Regions from separate parts of the Bradyrhizobium sp. WYCCWR15520 genome, predicted to be linked through region 2. Evidence: riboswitches for the same ligand, from Rfam matches in the RefSeq annotation. Region 2 holds a riboswitch; the other holds the start of a gene.
The links. Region 2 has a riboswitch for S-adenosylmethionine ahead of AC0QUY_RS31160 (O-succinylhomoserine sulfhydrylase). Riboswitches for the same ligand answer to the same signal wherever they lie in the genome.

Region 1 (7,774 bases), on a different contig from region 2:
GCGGTTCCATCGTTACATGCCGAGCTGCGCATGAAGCATCCTCACGAAACCGAGAGGTCGGCGCGCCAGGACGCGCCTCGACCATCCCTCGCTCAAACGAGACAAAGCCTCCGTGAGGTGGCGCACTTCACATGCAGCGGCCGCGCGCCGGAACTACTTGCGATCGGAGTATGAGAGAAACTGTAGCCGCATGAGCGCAGCGAGATGCGGGCCGCTCTCACATCCACTCGGCCGACGGGCCCTTAGCGGACGTTAAGGTGACTTCGGCCGAAGACCGCCAATGACTCCAAGCAGACAACGCCGGTGTTCTTGCCATATAGTTCAGCACTCAGACGAGCGGGATGTCTGTTCGGAGGATTGAGGTCATGCGCAAAACACCGGGATCGTTACTCCTGGCTATCGCTGCCGTGCTTTTCAGCCCGCAGGTGCGGGCGCAACAGGTTGCGGCCGAAACGCCGCAGTCAATGCTGTCGGCTCAGATTCGTACGCAGGGGTTCACCTGCGACAAAGCGCTCGGCGCCACGAGGGACAGAAAGCGCTCACAGCCGGACCGCGCCGTCTGGGTCCTCAAATGCAGCAACGCGACATACCGCGTCACTCGCGCCCCCGATATGGCGGCGAAGGTCGAACCGCTCCCATGAGCGAATGATCTTCGCTCATGGGCGATGGTGGGCACGGCGCTCGCGCGCCTTTGCCCAGCGTACGGTTTGTCGCAATCCGTCTCAGCTCGTCGGCATGACGTAGGCGTAGATCCGGCCGCGTGAGACCGGGGCTTCGCGGACGCGATTGCCGTTGTTGCCGGAGATCATGATCGGATTGCCCTTGGCGTCGACGCCGGTGATGATGCCGACATGACCGCCGCGGCGGCCGCGCGTCATCACCGCGATGGCGCCGACCTGCGGGCCGGAAACGCGCTGGCCGTATTTCGCGAACGAACTCGCCATGTCGGAGCCGGTGCCGCGATAGCCGGAGTGCTGCAGGACCATGTTCATGAAGCGCGCGCACCACAGGCTGCCGCGCCCGGTCGGGTTGCCGCCGAGATATTTGCGCGCTTCGGCGACGACGTTCGACGAGGTGTAGCCCGAGGCCATCGCGCCGCCGGTGGGCGTCACCGTGGCATTCGAAGCGACGCCTGCATCCGCTGCGACGTTTGCGTTCGCGGCGACGCTCGCATTGGCGTCGGCAAGGCCGCGCGTCTGCATGCGCGCGACGGCGCGATCCCAGCGTGACGTGCGCTCGGCATGTTGGAGCCGGGCGCCACGGCGGCCGGTGCGGACGTTGCGCGATGCGTCAGCGTTGGCGTAACCGAAGCCGCCGGGTGCGACCATCTGAGGGGTGCCCGTGTAGCTCGGGTTGAAATCCGAAAAGCTGCCGGCCTGCGTCTGTGCGACTTGGCGCTCCCAGCGCGACATCCTGAGAGCATGGCGATGGTGGCGATAGGCGTAGTGATGCTTGGCATGATGGCCGGCGTGATAGGCCCGGGCGTGCCGCCCTGCGCCGTGGTGAGGTCTTGCCGAAGCCGGAGTGACAAATACGACGATAGAAGCCGAACACAATGCCAGCGCGATGAAACGAAGCGACCGGCGAAACGCAAACAACTGACGCATACTTAGTCCTCTGTAGAACTCCCACTTCCCCTTTGCGTTCGCCTACGAACGAACGCGGGCGGCGTTTTGCGTTGCGGGATGTGACGAGAGGAAGATTTCATGTGGCGGCGCGGAAACGATTCCGGGGTAATTCCGCGAAGATTCGATGGCGAAAATGGAACGATTCCGCCGCATTGCAGCCCCGAGAATTAATTGCAATTTTGCCTGCTCGTCACGCAACGAAGTTACGAAAAAAAGAGAAAATCGAGAGGAATCAGAAATGCCTTACGCCGTCGCCAGGGACAACGTTCGTCTGCACTATGAAGAGGCCGGAAGCGGGACGCCGATCATCTTCCTGCACGAGTTCGCGGCCGACCACACCAACTGGGAGCCGCAGATGCGCTATTTCTCGCGCGGCCATCGCTGCATCGCCTATTCGGCGCGCGGCTATACGCCTTCCGACGTGCCGCCATCGGCCGACGTCTATACCTACGAGCATTTTTACACCGATGCTCTCGCCGTGCTCGATCACCTCGGCATCGCAAGCGCCCATTTCGTCGGCCTGTCGATGGGCTCCTATTCCTCGCTACAGGTCGGCCTCAACGCGCCGGAGCGCGCACTGTCGATGACGCTCGCTGCGGTCGGCGCAGGATCGGGTTTGGAAAATCTCGACGCGTTCCGCGCGCAATGTGTCGCCAATGCCGAGCAGTATGAGACGATCGGTTCGGTCGAGGTCGCCAAGGTGACGCGGGAGGCGCCGAGCCGGATTCCGTTTCTGCTGAAGGACCCGCGCGGCCACGCCGATTTCTACGCCGCGCTGGCCCGGCACGATGCCAGAGGCTCGGCCAACACCATGCGCAGCTTTCAAGGCAAGCGCCCGTCGATCTACACCATGACGGAGGCGATCCGGCGCGTGCCGACGCCGGCGCTCATTCTCTGCGGTGACGAGGACGACAATTGCATCGGACCGAGCCTGTTTTTAAAGCAGCATCTGCCGGCGGCGGGGCTTTCGTTCTTTCCGAAGTCCGGCCACGTGCTGAATCTGGAAGAGCCGGCGCTGTTTAATGAGATGGTGGAGCGGTTCATCGCGCTGGTGGAGGCCGGCCGATGGCCGGTGCGGGATCCGAGGTCGCTGGTGGCGGCGGTGGTTTAGGTTTAGCCGCAGCGGAGATGCGCCCCCTCTCCCGCTTGCGGGGGAGGGTTGGGGTGGGGGTGCCTCCGCGAGTCACACTGTTCGAGTGGAGAGAGCCGCCCACCATTCGCTTAGTCGACGCACTCGATCCAGTGAGAAAAGGTTGTCCATTCGACGAGCACGTTATGCGGAAGCACCCCCACCCCGGCCCTCCCCCGCAAGCGGGAGAGGGAGTGGACCGCCGCCGCGGCATGCTTTCTCTACTTCGCGCTTCCGCCCCTGCTCAGCAAAAACACGCCCTGCTCGCCGAACATGTTCCAGACCCACCAGGGCAGGTTCAGCGGCACCGGGCGGCCATAGAGATCGAGCGCCACCGCGCGCTCCATCTTGACGTTGATCTCGTCGCACAGCTGGACGAAATCCTTGATGGTGCAGAAATGGATGTTCGGCGTGTCGTACCAGGTGGCGGGGAGATGTTCGGTGCGCGGCATGTGGCCGCCGACGAGCAGTTGCAGCCGCATCTTCCAGAAGCCGAAATTCGGGAACGACACGACCGCGCGCCGGCCGATGCGCAACAGATTCTCCAGCACGGTCTTCGGCTGCCGCGTCGCCTGCAGCGTCTGCGACAGGATCACGTAGTCGAAAGCATCGTCGGGATAATTGACGAGATCGGTATCGGCGTCGCCCTGCACCACGGCCAGCCCCCTGGCGACGCAGCGGTTGACGCCCTCGCGCGACAGCTCGATGCCGCGGCCATCGATGCCGCGGCTCTCCAGCAGTTGCAAGAGTTCGCCGTCGCCGCAGCCGACGTCGAGCACTTTTGAGCCGGCCGAAATCATTTCGGCGACGAGCAGATGATCGGTGCGATGCTTGCCGGTGCGATCGGGAGCGATGCCGCCGAGCGGCAAGGCCTGTTCCTGCAACGCCATGTCAGCCTCCCGTAACGTCAAGGCCGCGCGCCTTGCCCGCGGATTCCAGGAAGGCGCGGGAAATGTCGAAGAACTCGGGCACGTCGAGCAGGAAGGCGTCGTGGCCGCGGTCGGTCTCGATCTCGGCAAACGACACCCGCGCGCTCGATGCGTTCAGCGCATGCACCAGCGCGCGCGATTCCGAGGTCGGGAACAGCCAGTCGGAAGTGAATGACACCACGCAGAAGCGGGTCTTGATGCCGCGAAACGCCTGCGCCAGCACGCCGTTGTGGTCGGCGGCGATATCGAAATAGTCCATCGCCCGCGTCAGATAGAGGTAGCTGTTGGCGTCGAAACGCTCGACAAAGGACGATCCCTGATAACGCAGATAGCTTTCGACCTGGAAATCCGCGTCGAACGAAAACGTCGGCAGCTCGCGGTCCTGCATCCGCCGTCCGAACTTGCGATGCAGCGCCGCGTCGGAGAGATAGGTGATGTGCCCTGCCATCCGCGCCACCGCCAGCCCGCGATGCGGATGGGTGTTGCGTTCGAAATAGCGCCCATGGTGCCAGTCCGGGTCAGCCATCACGGCCTGCCGGCCGAGTTCGTGAAACGCGATGTTCTGCGCCGAATGGCGCGTGCTGCACGCCACCGGCAGCGCCGAAAACACCCGCTCCGGATAGGCGGCGGTCCATTGCAGCACCTGCATGCCGCCCATCGATCCGCCGATCACGCAGAGCAGTGTCTCGATGCCCAGCCGGTCGAGCAGCAAGGCCTGCGCGCGGACCATGTCGGGGATGGTGATGATCGGGAAATCCAGCCCCCAGGCTTTGCCGGTCGCCGGATTGGTCGAGGCCGGACCGGTCGATCCCATGCAGCCGCCGATCACGTTCGAACAGATGATGAAGTACTTGTCGGTATCGAGCGGACGGCCGGGGCCGACCATGATTTCCCACCAGCCGGCCTTGCCGGTCAGGGGATGCACATTGGCGACATGCTGATCCAGCGTCAGCGCGTGGCAGATCAGGATCGCGTTGGAGCGATCGGCGTTCAGCTCGCCATAGGTCTGATACGCGATCTGGAACGGCGCGAGATCAATGCCGCAATCGAGCTTTAGCGGCTGCTCGACGCCGAACTTCGCCACCGTCGAAGTCGGATGATCGGCCTCGTGGGCGCGGTCCTCGCTGTGAATCGACGGACTGGATACCGACTGCAAATTTGTCATCGACGACCAACCTCCTTGCGGAGGCTCCAGACAGAAGTCAGGCCATAAAAAACCCGGCCTGAACGAAAGGTTCGGCCGGGATCAACTCTGTCCCCGGCCTGTTTAGCGAGTTGTTTAACGTGGCTGCAAGCCGGCCGGCTCAAATGACCACGGAATGGAACAAAGCTAGTCCGAAGCAGGTCCCCCGTCAAGGCAGCGCATGGTTAACCCTGCGAGGATCATGGCGGATCTGACGTTTCTCTTTGCTTTCAGCGGCCGTCTTTTCTAATCAATGGCCATGATTGCCGGTGATTTCGGATCGATCCGGCCCTGAAGGTTTCTGAGATGTCCAAAGCTCCCCCGGCTCCGCCCTCGCTGCAGGAATTGCGCAAGGAGATCGACGCGATCGACGAGCAGGTCCATCGCCTGCTGATGGCGCGCGGCGACATTATCGACCGGCTGATCCAGGTGAAGCAGACCCAGGAAGTCGGCTCGGCATTTCGCCCGGCGCGCGAGGCCAGCATGATGCGCGAGCTCGTCCGGCGCCATCGCGGCATCCTGCCGCTCGACACCATCGAAAGTATCTGGCGCGTCATCATCTCGACCTTCACTTACGTCCAGGCGCCGTTCTCGGTGCATGCGGACGTCTCGGTCGGCGAGCCCGCGATGCGGGACTCGGCACGCTTTCACTTCGGCTTCGTGGTGCCCTATGTCGGCCATTTCAGCGCGCAGGCCGCCGTCGAGGCGGTGGCGAAATCGAAGGGCGATCTGGCGCTGGTCTCGGCGGTGTCGAGCCGCACGCCGTGGTGGAATGCGCTGGAAGCCGATGGCGCGCCGAAGATCATCGCCCGGCTGCCGTTCCTCGAACGCGCCGATCATCCGGCGGCGCTGCCCGTGTTCGTGATCTCGCGGGTCGCCGACGACGCCATGGTGACGGAAGTCGAGATGTGGAGCGTCCGCGTCTCGGGGTGGAACGCCGATGTCGCCCGTGCGCTGGCCCCGCTCGCCGAAATCGTCGCCGTGCCCGATACCGCCTTCGACGGCGCGGCGCTTCTGGTCTCGGACGCAGGCACCGGCTTCGAAAAGATCAAAGCCGCCCTGATCCAGGCCGGGGCCTCGGTGCGTTCTTCGGCCCTCGTCGGCAGCCACGCAACACGCTATACGGTGCCCCCGAACGGGTCTGCGAAGCCTTAAACGCTGCCTGCCATTTCCGGAGTTGAAGATGAACCGCCCCGTGCCGAATCCCGGCATTCTCGATATTGCGCCCTACACGCCCGGCAAGACGCCGGTGCCCGAGCCGGGCCGCAAGGTGTTCAAGCTGTCGGCCAACGAGACCCCGTTCGGGCCGTCGCCGAAGGCGATAGCCGTCTACAAGGACGCCGCCGGGCATCTGGAAGACTATCCGGAAGGAACCTCAAAGGTGCTGCGCGAGGCGATCGGTCGCGCCTACGGTCTCGATCCCAGCCGCATCATCTGCGGCGCCGGCTCGGACGAAATCCTCAATCTTCTGGCGCACACCTATCTCAGCCATGGCGATGAGGCGATCTCGACCGCCCACGGCTTCCTGGTCTACCCGATCGCCACGATGGCGAACGGCGCCAAGAACGTGGTGGCGCCGGAGACCAACTTCACCGCCGACGTCGACGCCATTCTTGCGCGCGTGACGCCGAAGACCAAACTGGTCTGGCTCGCCAACCCGAACAACCCGACCGGCACCTATGTACCCTTCGACGAGGTCAAGCGGCTGCGCGCCGGTCTGCCGCCGCATGTGCTGCTGGTGCTCGATGCTGCGTACGCCGACTACGTGTCGCGTAACGACTACGAGCTAGGGCTGGAGCTGGTGGCGACCACCGAAAATACCGTGATGACACACACCTTCTCCAAGATTCACGGGCTCGCGGCTCTGCGGATCGGCTGGATGTTCGGCCCGGCCAACATCGTCGATGCCGTCAACCGGATCCGCGGGCCCTTCAACGTCTCGACGCCGGCGATGCTGGCGGCGGTGGCCGCGATCGAGGACACCGCGCATGTCCAGATGTCGAAGGCCTTTACCGAGCAATGGCGCAACTGGCTGACCGAGGAGATTGGCAAGCTCGGCTTGAAGGTGACGCCCAGCGTCGCGAACTTCGTGCTGATCCATTTCCCGACCGAGAAAGGCAAGACCTCGACTGAAGCGGATGCGTTTCTCACCAAACGCGGCCTGGTGCTGCGCGCGCTGAACAATTACGGCCTCCCGCACGCACTGCGCATGACCATCGGCACCGAGGAGGCCAACCGCCTCGTCGTCGAAGCCTTGCGCGACTTCGTGGCGGTCAAGTGAGCGCGGCGCCGATTTTCCGACGCGTCGCGCTGATCGGCTTCGGCCTGATCGGCGGCTCGATCGCGCGCGCTGTGCGGGCCCAGGGGCTTGCCAGCGAAATCGTCACCACGGCGCGCTCGGAGAAAACCCGCGCGCGGGTCACCGAGCTCGGTATCGTCGATCGCGTGCTGGAGACCAACGCGGAAGCCGTCGGGGACGCCGACCTCGTGATCCTCTGCATTCCCGTCGGCGCCTGCGGCCCGGTGGCGCAGGAGATCGCGCCGTTCCTCAAAGCGGGCGCGATCGTTTCCGACGTCGGCTCGGTCAAGGGCGCCATCGTCCGCGAAATGGCGCCACACCTGCCGGGCAACGTTCATTTCGTGCCGGCGCATCCGGTCGCCGGCACCGAACATTCGGGGCCCGACTCCGGCTTCGCCGAACTCTTCATCAACCGCTGGTGCATTCTAACCCCGCCCGACGGCGCCGATCCCATGGCGATCGAAACGCTGCGCGCGTTCTGGGCCGGCATGGGCGCCAAGGTCGAGATCATGACGCCTGATCATCACGACCTGGTGCTGGCGATCACCAGCCATCTGCCGCATCTGATCGCCTACACCATCGTCGGCACCGCGGACGAGCTGGCGC
Region 2 (7,774 bases):
CGGATCGTCGTCGACTGCGGGCTACGGCGCGACTTCGCCGGAATTCAACTATCCCAACCGGCTCGCCGCGCAATTGCGCCGGCAATATCCGACCGCGAACATCGCCGTCGTCAATGCCGGCAAGGGCGGCGAGGACGCGCCGGAAATGATGAAGCGGCTGGAGACCTCCGTTCTCGATATGCATCCGGATCTGGTGATCTGGCAGGTCGGCACCAACGCGGTGTTGCGTAATCTTGATCCCGCCGAGACGGCAAAACTCGTCGAGGAAGGCATCGGGCGCATTCAGGCCGCGGGCGCCGACGTCGTGCTGATCGATCCGCAATATTCGCCGCGCGTCAACGAGCACGCCGAGAGCGCCGGCAAGATGATGTCGCTGCTCAACAAGGTCGCCGAGCTGCGCAAGGTCGGCGTCTTCCCGCGCTTTGCGGTGATGAAGGACTGGCACGAAAAGCAGGCAATCCCGATCGAGAATTTCGTGATCGCCGACGGCCTGCACATGAGCGACTGGGGCTACGCCTGCTTCGCGCAACTGCTCGGCGACGACATCATCAAGTCGGTCGGCCAGATCAAGCTCGGCGTCGCCGTGCCGGCGGATGTGCGGGCCTATCGGCCGATGTGATGTTGGCGAATAGGAAGTAGCGAATAGCGAATGGTGAAGATGCTATTCGCCATTCGCCCGCTACGCCTTCTCCAGCGCCTGCGCAACATCCTCGATCAGATCGTCTGCATGCTCGAGGCCTGCCGAGAAGCGAATGAAGCCCTCGCTGATGCCGAGTTCGGCGCGCGCCTCGGGCGTGAGGCGCTGATGCGTCGTCGTCGCGGGATGGGTGACGAGGCTCTTGGCATCGCCGAGATTGTTGGAGATCTTCGCAAGCCTCAAGGCATTGAGGACGCGGAAGGCGGCCGCCTTGCCGCCCTTCACCTCGAAGCCGACCAGCGTCGAACCGCCGCGCATCTGCTTCTTCACCAGCTCCGCCTGCGGATGATCGGCGCGGCCGGGATAGATCAATCGCGAGATCTTCGGATGGCTTGCCAGCGTCTCGGCGAGCTTCGCCGCGTTGTCGGTCTGCGCGCGCACCCGCACGCCAAGCGTCTCCAGGCCCTTGAGCAGGACCCAGGCGTTGAACGGCGACAGCGACGGCCCGGTCTGGCGCATGAAGTTGTGCAGGTGCTCGGCGATGAAGGCTTCGGACGAGAGAATGATGCCGCCGAGGCAGCGGCCCTGGCCGTCGATGTGCTTGGTCGCGGAGTAGACCACGACGTCGGCGCCGAGCGACAGCGGGCTCTGCCAGATCGGGGTGGCGAACACGTTGTCGACGACCAGCCGGGCGCCGCCCCTGTGCGCGATCTCGGCAATCGAGGGAATATCGAGCACATCGAGCGTCGGATTGGTCGGACTCTCCAGGAAGAAGGTCTTGGTGTTAGGCCGCAATGCGCGCTGCCATTGGTCGAGATCGAGACCGTCGACCAGCGTCGTTTCGATACCGTAGCGCGGCAGGAGGTCCTGCACAACGTAAAGGCACGAGCCGAACAGGGCCTTCGAGGCGACCACGTGATCGCCGGCCCTGAGCGGCGCCAGGATCGCGGTCGTCACCGCGGCCATGCCGGTGGCGGTGGAGCGGGCGGCTTCCGCGCCCTCGAGCTCGATCATGCGGCGCTCGAACATCGAGATCGTGGGATTGGAATAGCGCGAATAGATAAAACCGGGATCCTCGCCCTTGAAGCGCGCCTCGCATTGCTCGGCGCTCTCGTAGACGTAACCCTGGGTGAGAAACAGCGCTTCCGACGTCTCGCCGAATTGCGAGCGCAGGGTGCCGCCATGGACGAGGCGGGTTTCGGGACGATAGCGCTTGGTAGAACCAACTTCAGACATGTGACCTCCGCCGTGACCACTGGAAAATGGTCACAAAAAACCGGCCTGGAAAAATTTCCCCAGGCCGGGATCACACGTGTCCCCGGCCTGTTTAGCGATTTATTTAACGTGGCTGCAAGCCGGCCGGCTCAAATCACCACGGGATAAGTCATGCTGATATTCGCTTGCGCCCTTTCAGTCAAGGCGGCCATCAGATAACCCCTAAAAGCCCATATTTGCGAGGTTTGGATGACATTTGGGCATCCGAAAGGGCCACCTCAGAGGACCGCGCCGTGTCGTTCACGCTACCGCCCGACGCCAACGGGATTCTGCCCGACCGCATGATCGCGGCGATGGCGGATGCGGGCCTGATCCTGCCGGCCTATCCCTTTGTCGAAAGCCAGATCCAGCCGGCGAGCCTCGACCTGCGCCTTGGCGACATCGCCTACCGGGTGCGGGCGAGCTTCCTGCCCGGTCCCGGCGCGACCGTTGCCGAGCGCATCGACGAATTGAAGTTGCATGAAATAAATCTCTCCGACGGCGCGGTATTGGAGACCAATTGCGTCTACATCGTCCCGCTGCTGGAAAGTCTCGCCTTGCCGCCCGAGATCGTGGCCGCCGCCAATCCGAAGAGCTCGACGGGGCGGCTCGACGTGTTCACGCGCGTGATTGCCGACGGCACCCGCCGCTTCGACATGATCGGCGCCGGCTATCACGGCCCGCTCTATGCCGAGATCAGCCCGAAGACGTTTCCGGTGCTGCTGCGCGAAGGCTCGCGGCTCAGCCAGGTGCGCTTCCGCACCGGTGACGCCATCCTTAATGCCGACGAACTCGATGCGCTGCATGACGCCGAACGGCTGGTCGACATCGACGACGCCGATCTGGCCAATGGCGTCGCACTCTCGGTTGATCTGTCCGGCAAGAATTCCGGCGGCTTCGTCGGCTACCGCGCCAAGCGCCACACCGGTGTCGTCGATGTCGACCGTCGCGGCGGCTATGGCGTCGACGAATTCTGGGAGCCGATCCCGGCGCGATCCGACGGCAGCCTCATCCTCGATCCCGGCGAGTTCTACATCCTGGCCTCCAAGGAGGCCGTGCAGGTGCCGCCGGATTACGCCGCCGAAATGGTGCCGTTCGATCCGCTGGTCGGCGAATTCCGCGTGCACTATGCGGGATTCTTCGATCCCGGCTTCGGCTATGCCGGCGCCGGCGGGCAGGGCGCGCGCGCCGTGCTCGAAGTGCGCTCGCGCGAGGTGCCGTTCATCCTCGAGCACGGCCAGATCGTCGGCCGCCTGGTCTATGAGAAGATGCTGTCGCGCCCCGACGCCATGTACGGCCAGCGCATCGGCTCGAACTATCAGGCGCAGGGGCTGAAGCTGAGCAAGCATTTCCGGGTGTAGCTCACCGTTCGCCGTCATTGCGAGGAGCGAAGGCGACGAAGCAATCCATCTATCCGTTACGCCGTGCGATGGGATTGCTTCCGCCTTGGCTAAAGCAGGGGCGGACACGTCGCTTCGCTAGCAATGACGGCGAAGCGCTACCGCGCCGCCGATTTCGCCGCCGGCGTCACGCGCCACACCGTGTTGCCGACATCGTCAGCCACCAGCAGCGCGCCCTGCTTGTCGAGCCGCACGCCGACGGGACGGCCCTGCGCTTCGCCGTTGTCGTTGAGGAAGCCGGTCAGCACGTCCTGCGGCGGACCCGATGGCTTGCCGTCCTTGAAGGGCACAAAGATCACCTTGTAGCCTGAGCGCGGCTTGCGATTCCACGAGCCGTGCTGGCCGATGAAGGCGCCGCCCTCCATATCCGGCGGAAACAGATTGCCGGTGTTGAACGCAAGCCCGAGCGACGCCGTATGCGCGCCGAGCGCATAATCGGGCGCCATCGCCTTCTGCACCAGGTCGGGCCGCCGCGGTTCGACGCGGGTATCGACGCGATCGCCAAAATAGCTGTACGGCCAGCCGTAGAACGCGCCGTCCTTCACCGAAGTCATGTAATCGGGCACCAGATCGTTGCCGAGCTCGTCGCGCTCGTTGACGACGACCCAGAGCTCGCCCGTCGTCGGATTCCATGCCGGACCATTGGGATTGCGCAGGCCCGACGCGAACACACGCCATTGGCCGCTGGCACGGTCGACCTCCAGCACCGCGGCGCGATCCTTCTCGGCCTCCATGCCGTTCTCGCCGATATTGCTGTTGGAGCCGACGGTTGCATAAAGCTTGCTGCCGTCGGCGCTCGCCGTCAGGTCCTTGGTCCAGTGATGATTGAGGGGGCCGGCCGGCAGGTCCGCCAGCTTGACGCCGGGCGCACTGATCTTGGTGTCCCCCTCGCGGTACGTGAATTTCACGATCGCGTCGGCATTGGCGACATAGAAATCCTCGCCGACCAGCACCATGCCGAACGGCGAATTCAGGTTGCTCAGAAACACGCTGCGGGTCTCGGCCACGCCGTCGCCATCGGCGTCGCGCAACAGCGTGATGCGGTTGGCACTCGGCACGCCCGCGCCCGCCCAGCTCTGCGCCAGTCCGTAGATGAAGCCCTTGATGCTGAAGCCGCTCTGCTTCGGCGGCGCGTTGCTCTCGGCGACCAGCACGTCGCCATTCGGCAGCGTGTAGACGGTGCGCGGGTGATCGAGCCCGGTGGCAAAGGCGGTGACCGTCATGCCATTGGCGGCGGTCGGCTTGGCGCCGTCCGGCCAGCGGTTGACCGAGGCGATCTCGACGGTCGGGATCCATGAATGTTCCGGCGCCGGCAGCGTCGGCGAAGGACCATAGGTCTGCGCCACCGTCGCTGTCTCCTTGGGATCGTTGCATGCGGCCAGCGGCAGCGCCAACGCGCTGACGCAGATGGCCAAAGGGATATGCTTGCGCATGGCGAGGTTCCCGGGATTATTGCCTTGACAATGCGGTGCCGGCTCGAACGTTCGTCGAGCCGGCATGAATTCCCTGTGAAGTGGCTGGCCGGCGGCGTGGCCCGCGCAGGTGGCGGACGTATGGCCCCGCCTGCAATCCCGCAGGGCCCCATTGCGCCCCGTGCACGCGGAATCGTCCTCTGCCATGCTAGGAAACAGCGCGCCGCGGCCACCAAAGACCGCGCGCGGGGAGCAGAAATGTCCGACCTCGGCGTCGCCGAAATTCCCGTGGACGAAAAGGAGCGTCCGCTGCCGCCGCCGGAGCCGCGGGCGAAGAACGCGCTGCTCGACGGGCCGATCCTGCGCACATTGTTGTGGCTTGCCTGGCCGAACGTGATCGCGCTCACCGCAGGCACCTGCGTCGTCATCGCCGAGACCTCCTATATCGGGCGCCTGGGCGTGGAATCGCTGGCGGCGATGGCGCTGGTGTTTCCGACCGTGATCCTGACGATGACGATGTCCGGCGGTGCGATGGGCGGCGGCGTGGCATCGGCGATCGCGCGTGCGCTCGGTGCCGGCGACCGCGATCGTGCCTCCGCCCTTGCTTCGCACGCGCTATTGATCGGCTTGTGCTTCGGTCTCGTCTTCATGCTGGGCATGCTGATCTTCGGGCCCGCGCTGCTCGAACTGCTCGGCGGCCGCGGCAACGTCCTGACGCAGGCGGTCGCCTATACGCAAATCTTCTTCGGCGGCGCCGTGGTGCCGTGGCTGATGAACACGATGTCGGGCATCTTGCGCGGCACCGGCAACATGAAGCTGCCGTCGGCCTTGATGCTCTCGTCGGCGGTTTGCCAGATCATTCTCGGCGGCACGCTGGGCTTGGGCCTCGGCCCGATCCCGCAATTCGGTATGCGCGGCGTCGCGGCCGGCTCGCTGATCGCCTACCTCATCAGCATTTCCGTGATGACATGGTATCTGTTCTCGGGCCGCGCGCGCGTCGTTCCGAAGATCCGGGGCCTTCGCATTCGCTGGCCGATGTTCATCGACATTTTGAAGGTAGGCGCCATTGCCTGCTTCTCGCCGCTCCAGTCGGTGCTCACCATCAGCATCTTCACCCACATGCTGGCGAGTTTCGGCACTGAGATCCTCGCCGGCTACGGCATCGGCGCGCGGCTCGAATTCATGCTGACCTCGATCGCATTCGCCGTCGGCATTGCCACGGTGCCGATGGTCGGCATGGCGATCGGGGCAGAGCGCATTGCGCGGGCCCGCAGGATTTGTTGGATCGCGGGGCTCGTGGCCTTCGTCTCGGTCGGCGCGGTCGCGAGCTTCATCGCTGCATTCCCCGACATCTGGGTAAATCTGTTCACCGATGATGCGAGCGTGCGAGCTGCCAGCCGGCAGTATTTGTCTACGGCGGCGCCGATGTATGCCTTCCTCGGCCTTGCCACGACGTGCTATTTTTCATCGCAAGGCGCGGCCAAGGTGATCGGCCCGGTGCTGGCGCAAACAGCGCGACTGCTGTTTATCCTCGCCGGCGGTTGGTGGTTGTTGGCGCATGACGGCACTGCGCAAAATTTCTTCGTGCTGGCGGCGTCGTCGATGGTGCTGCTCGGTGTGCTGTCGTGCCTCAGCGTGGTGTTAACGCGCTGGGGGCCGAAGCCGCAGCCTGCGCCCGCGGTTAGACCGGCGTTGCCGTAATACCCGTCATCGCGAGCGAAGCGACGAAGCAATCCATCTTCCGCGTGCGTGGAAGATGGATTGCTTCGCGGAGCCTGTCATCGGGCGCGCATTCGCGCGGCCCGTTGGCTCGCAATGACGGATGAAACTACCGCCGCGCGCGCCGCCGGCCATGACGGCCGCCGCCGACATTGGCCATGCGCATCAGTTGCGGGACCATGGTCATCAATTCGCCGCCGCCACTGCTGCCGAGCATGCCGATGAAATCGCCGCCGCCCAAGCCACCTGTAGTCATGCCGCCGAAATTCATGCCGCCCGTGCCGACGCCATAGTTTTCGGGCATGTAGCCGCCGGCCGGGATGCCGCCAAGACCGCCGCCACCTTCCATCATGCGGCTCATCATCGGGCCCATGGTCTGCATCATCGCGGCGAAGCGGCGCTTGCCCATCTTCGCTTTCATCATTTCCAGCATCGGCGCCATCTGCGTCATCATGTCCTGGCCGTTGCCACCACCGCCGCCGAAGCCGGCGAATTGGGCCTTGGCCGGCATCGATGTCAGGGTGAACAGCAACAGCAGCGTGGCTGCGTGGCAGACGACCTTGTCAGCTCCAGTCATGGCTCGACTCCTCATGCGCGGGCGGCCGCGGGCGCGGCGCCATTCGGACGCACACGCCGAGGCTAGGAGCGGGTCGTGAGCTGATCTGTGAGAAAGATCACCCTTTCCTGCGGCGGGCGGTGAACTTGGTGATGACACGCCATGTTGTGCCCGCATCCGCCGAGACTTCGCCGCACCACAGGAATGAATCGGCGGTGATGTCTGCAAAACTCCAGCGGGCCAGTTGGCCGTCCGGCCGTGTGCCCAACTGCACGATGTCGCGGCCTTCCGCGCGGCCGATCATCTGCAGGAAATTCCGCGTCACCGGGTCGGTCCACTGAATCCGCCAGGCGTCGATATCGGGATCGTAGACCCGCAGCGTGGTGCCGTACGAGTTGAAATTGGCCGAGGCATCGCCATGCCGCAGTTCGCCGCGTGGCGGCACGATCCACACATCCTGGATCGCGCGCCCCTCCAGCGCCCAGCCAAAATGCCATTCGCCGGCGCGGCGGCGCTCCGTGCCGTCTTCGGAAAATTGCCTGACATCGAGATCCCAGGAGCCGACGAAGCGGCCGTAGAGATCCATTTTGCCGGCGCGGTCGGCCGAGGGGCCGTCCGCGCCGAGCGCGTCGAGAAATGCGGATATCATGCCGCGCTGCGTCCCAATGCCTTCTGCATGGCGTTGAGGCCCAGATCCATCTGCGCGTCCATGTAGGGCGCGAACTCATTCGGCAGGACGTCGGCGATCCACACGAAGCGGGTGCGGCCGTCGCTTTCGGCAAAGACCTGTGCGGAA

Region 1: linked by a shared signal. The riboswitch ahead of metX (homoserine O-acetyltransferase MetX) and the one ahead of AC0QUY_RS31160 (O-succinylhomoserine sulfhydrylase) in region 2 are both predicted to bind S-adenosylmethionine.

Annotation. Positions count from the first base shown of each region.
Region 1 is NZ_JBWBWM010000046.1:30,165-37,938, reverse strand. Features, by position in the region: gene AC0QUY_RS35690 (hypothetical protein) at 366-641, shown strand; gene AC0QUY_RS35685 (TIGR02594 family protein) at 723-1,607, opposite strand; gene AC0QUY_RS35680 (alpha/beta fold hydrolase) at 1,867-2,739, shown strand; gene metW (methionine biosynthesis protein MetW) at 2,979-3,647, opposite strand; gene metX (homoserine O-acetyltransferase MetX) at 3,649-4,851, opposite strand; SAM riboswitch at 4,933-5,012, opposite strand; gene AC0QUY_RS35665 (chorismate mutase) at 5,176-6,024, shown strand; gene hisC (histidinol-phosphate transaminase) at 6,053-7,150, shown strand; gene AC0QUY_RS35655 (prephenate/arogenate dehydrogenase family protein) at 7,147-7,774, shown strand, end outside.
Region 2 is NZ_JBWBWM010000032.1:86,896-94,669, reverse strand. Features, by position in the region: gene AC0QUY_RS31165 (SGNH/GDSL hydrolase family protein) at 1-619, shown strand, start outside; gene AC0QUY_RS31160 (O-succinylhomoserine sulfhydrylase) at 680-1,873, opposite strand; SAM riboswitch at 1,944-2,023, opposite strand; gene AC0QUY_RS31155 (2'-deoxycytidine 5'-triphosphate deaminase) at 2,146-3,252, shown strand; gene AC0QUY_RS31150 (PQQ-dependent sugar dehydrogenase) at 3,390-4,724, opposite strand; gene AC0QUY_RS31145 (MATE family efflux transporter) at 4,962-6,404, shown strand; gene AC0QUY_RS31140 (hypothetical protein) at 6,532-6,999, opposite strand; gene AC0QUY_RS31135 (hypothetical protein) at 7,097-7,627, opposite strand; gene AC0QUY_RS31130 (SRPBCC family protein) at 7,624-7,774, opposite strand, start outside.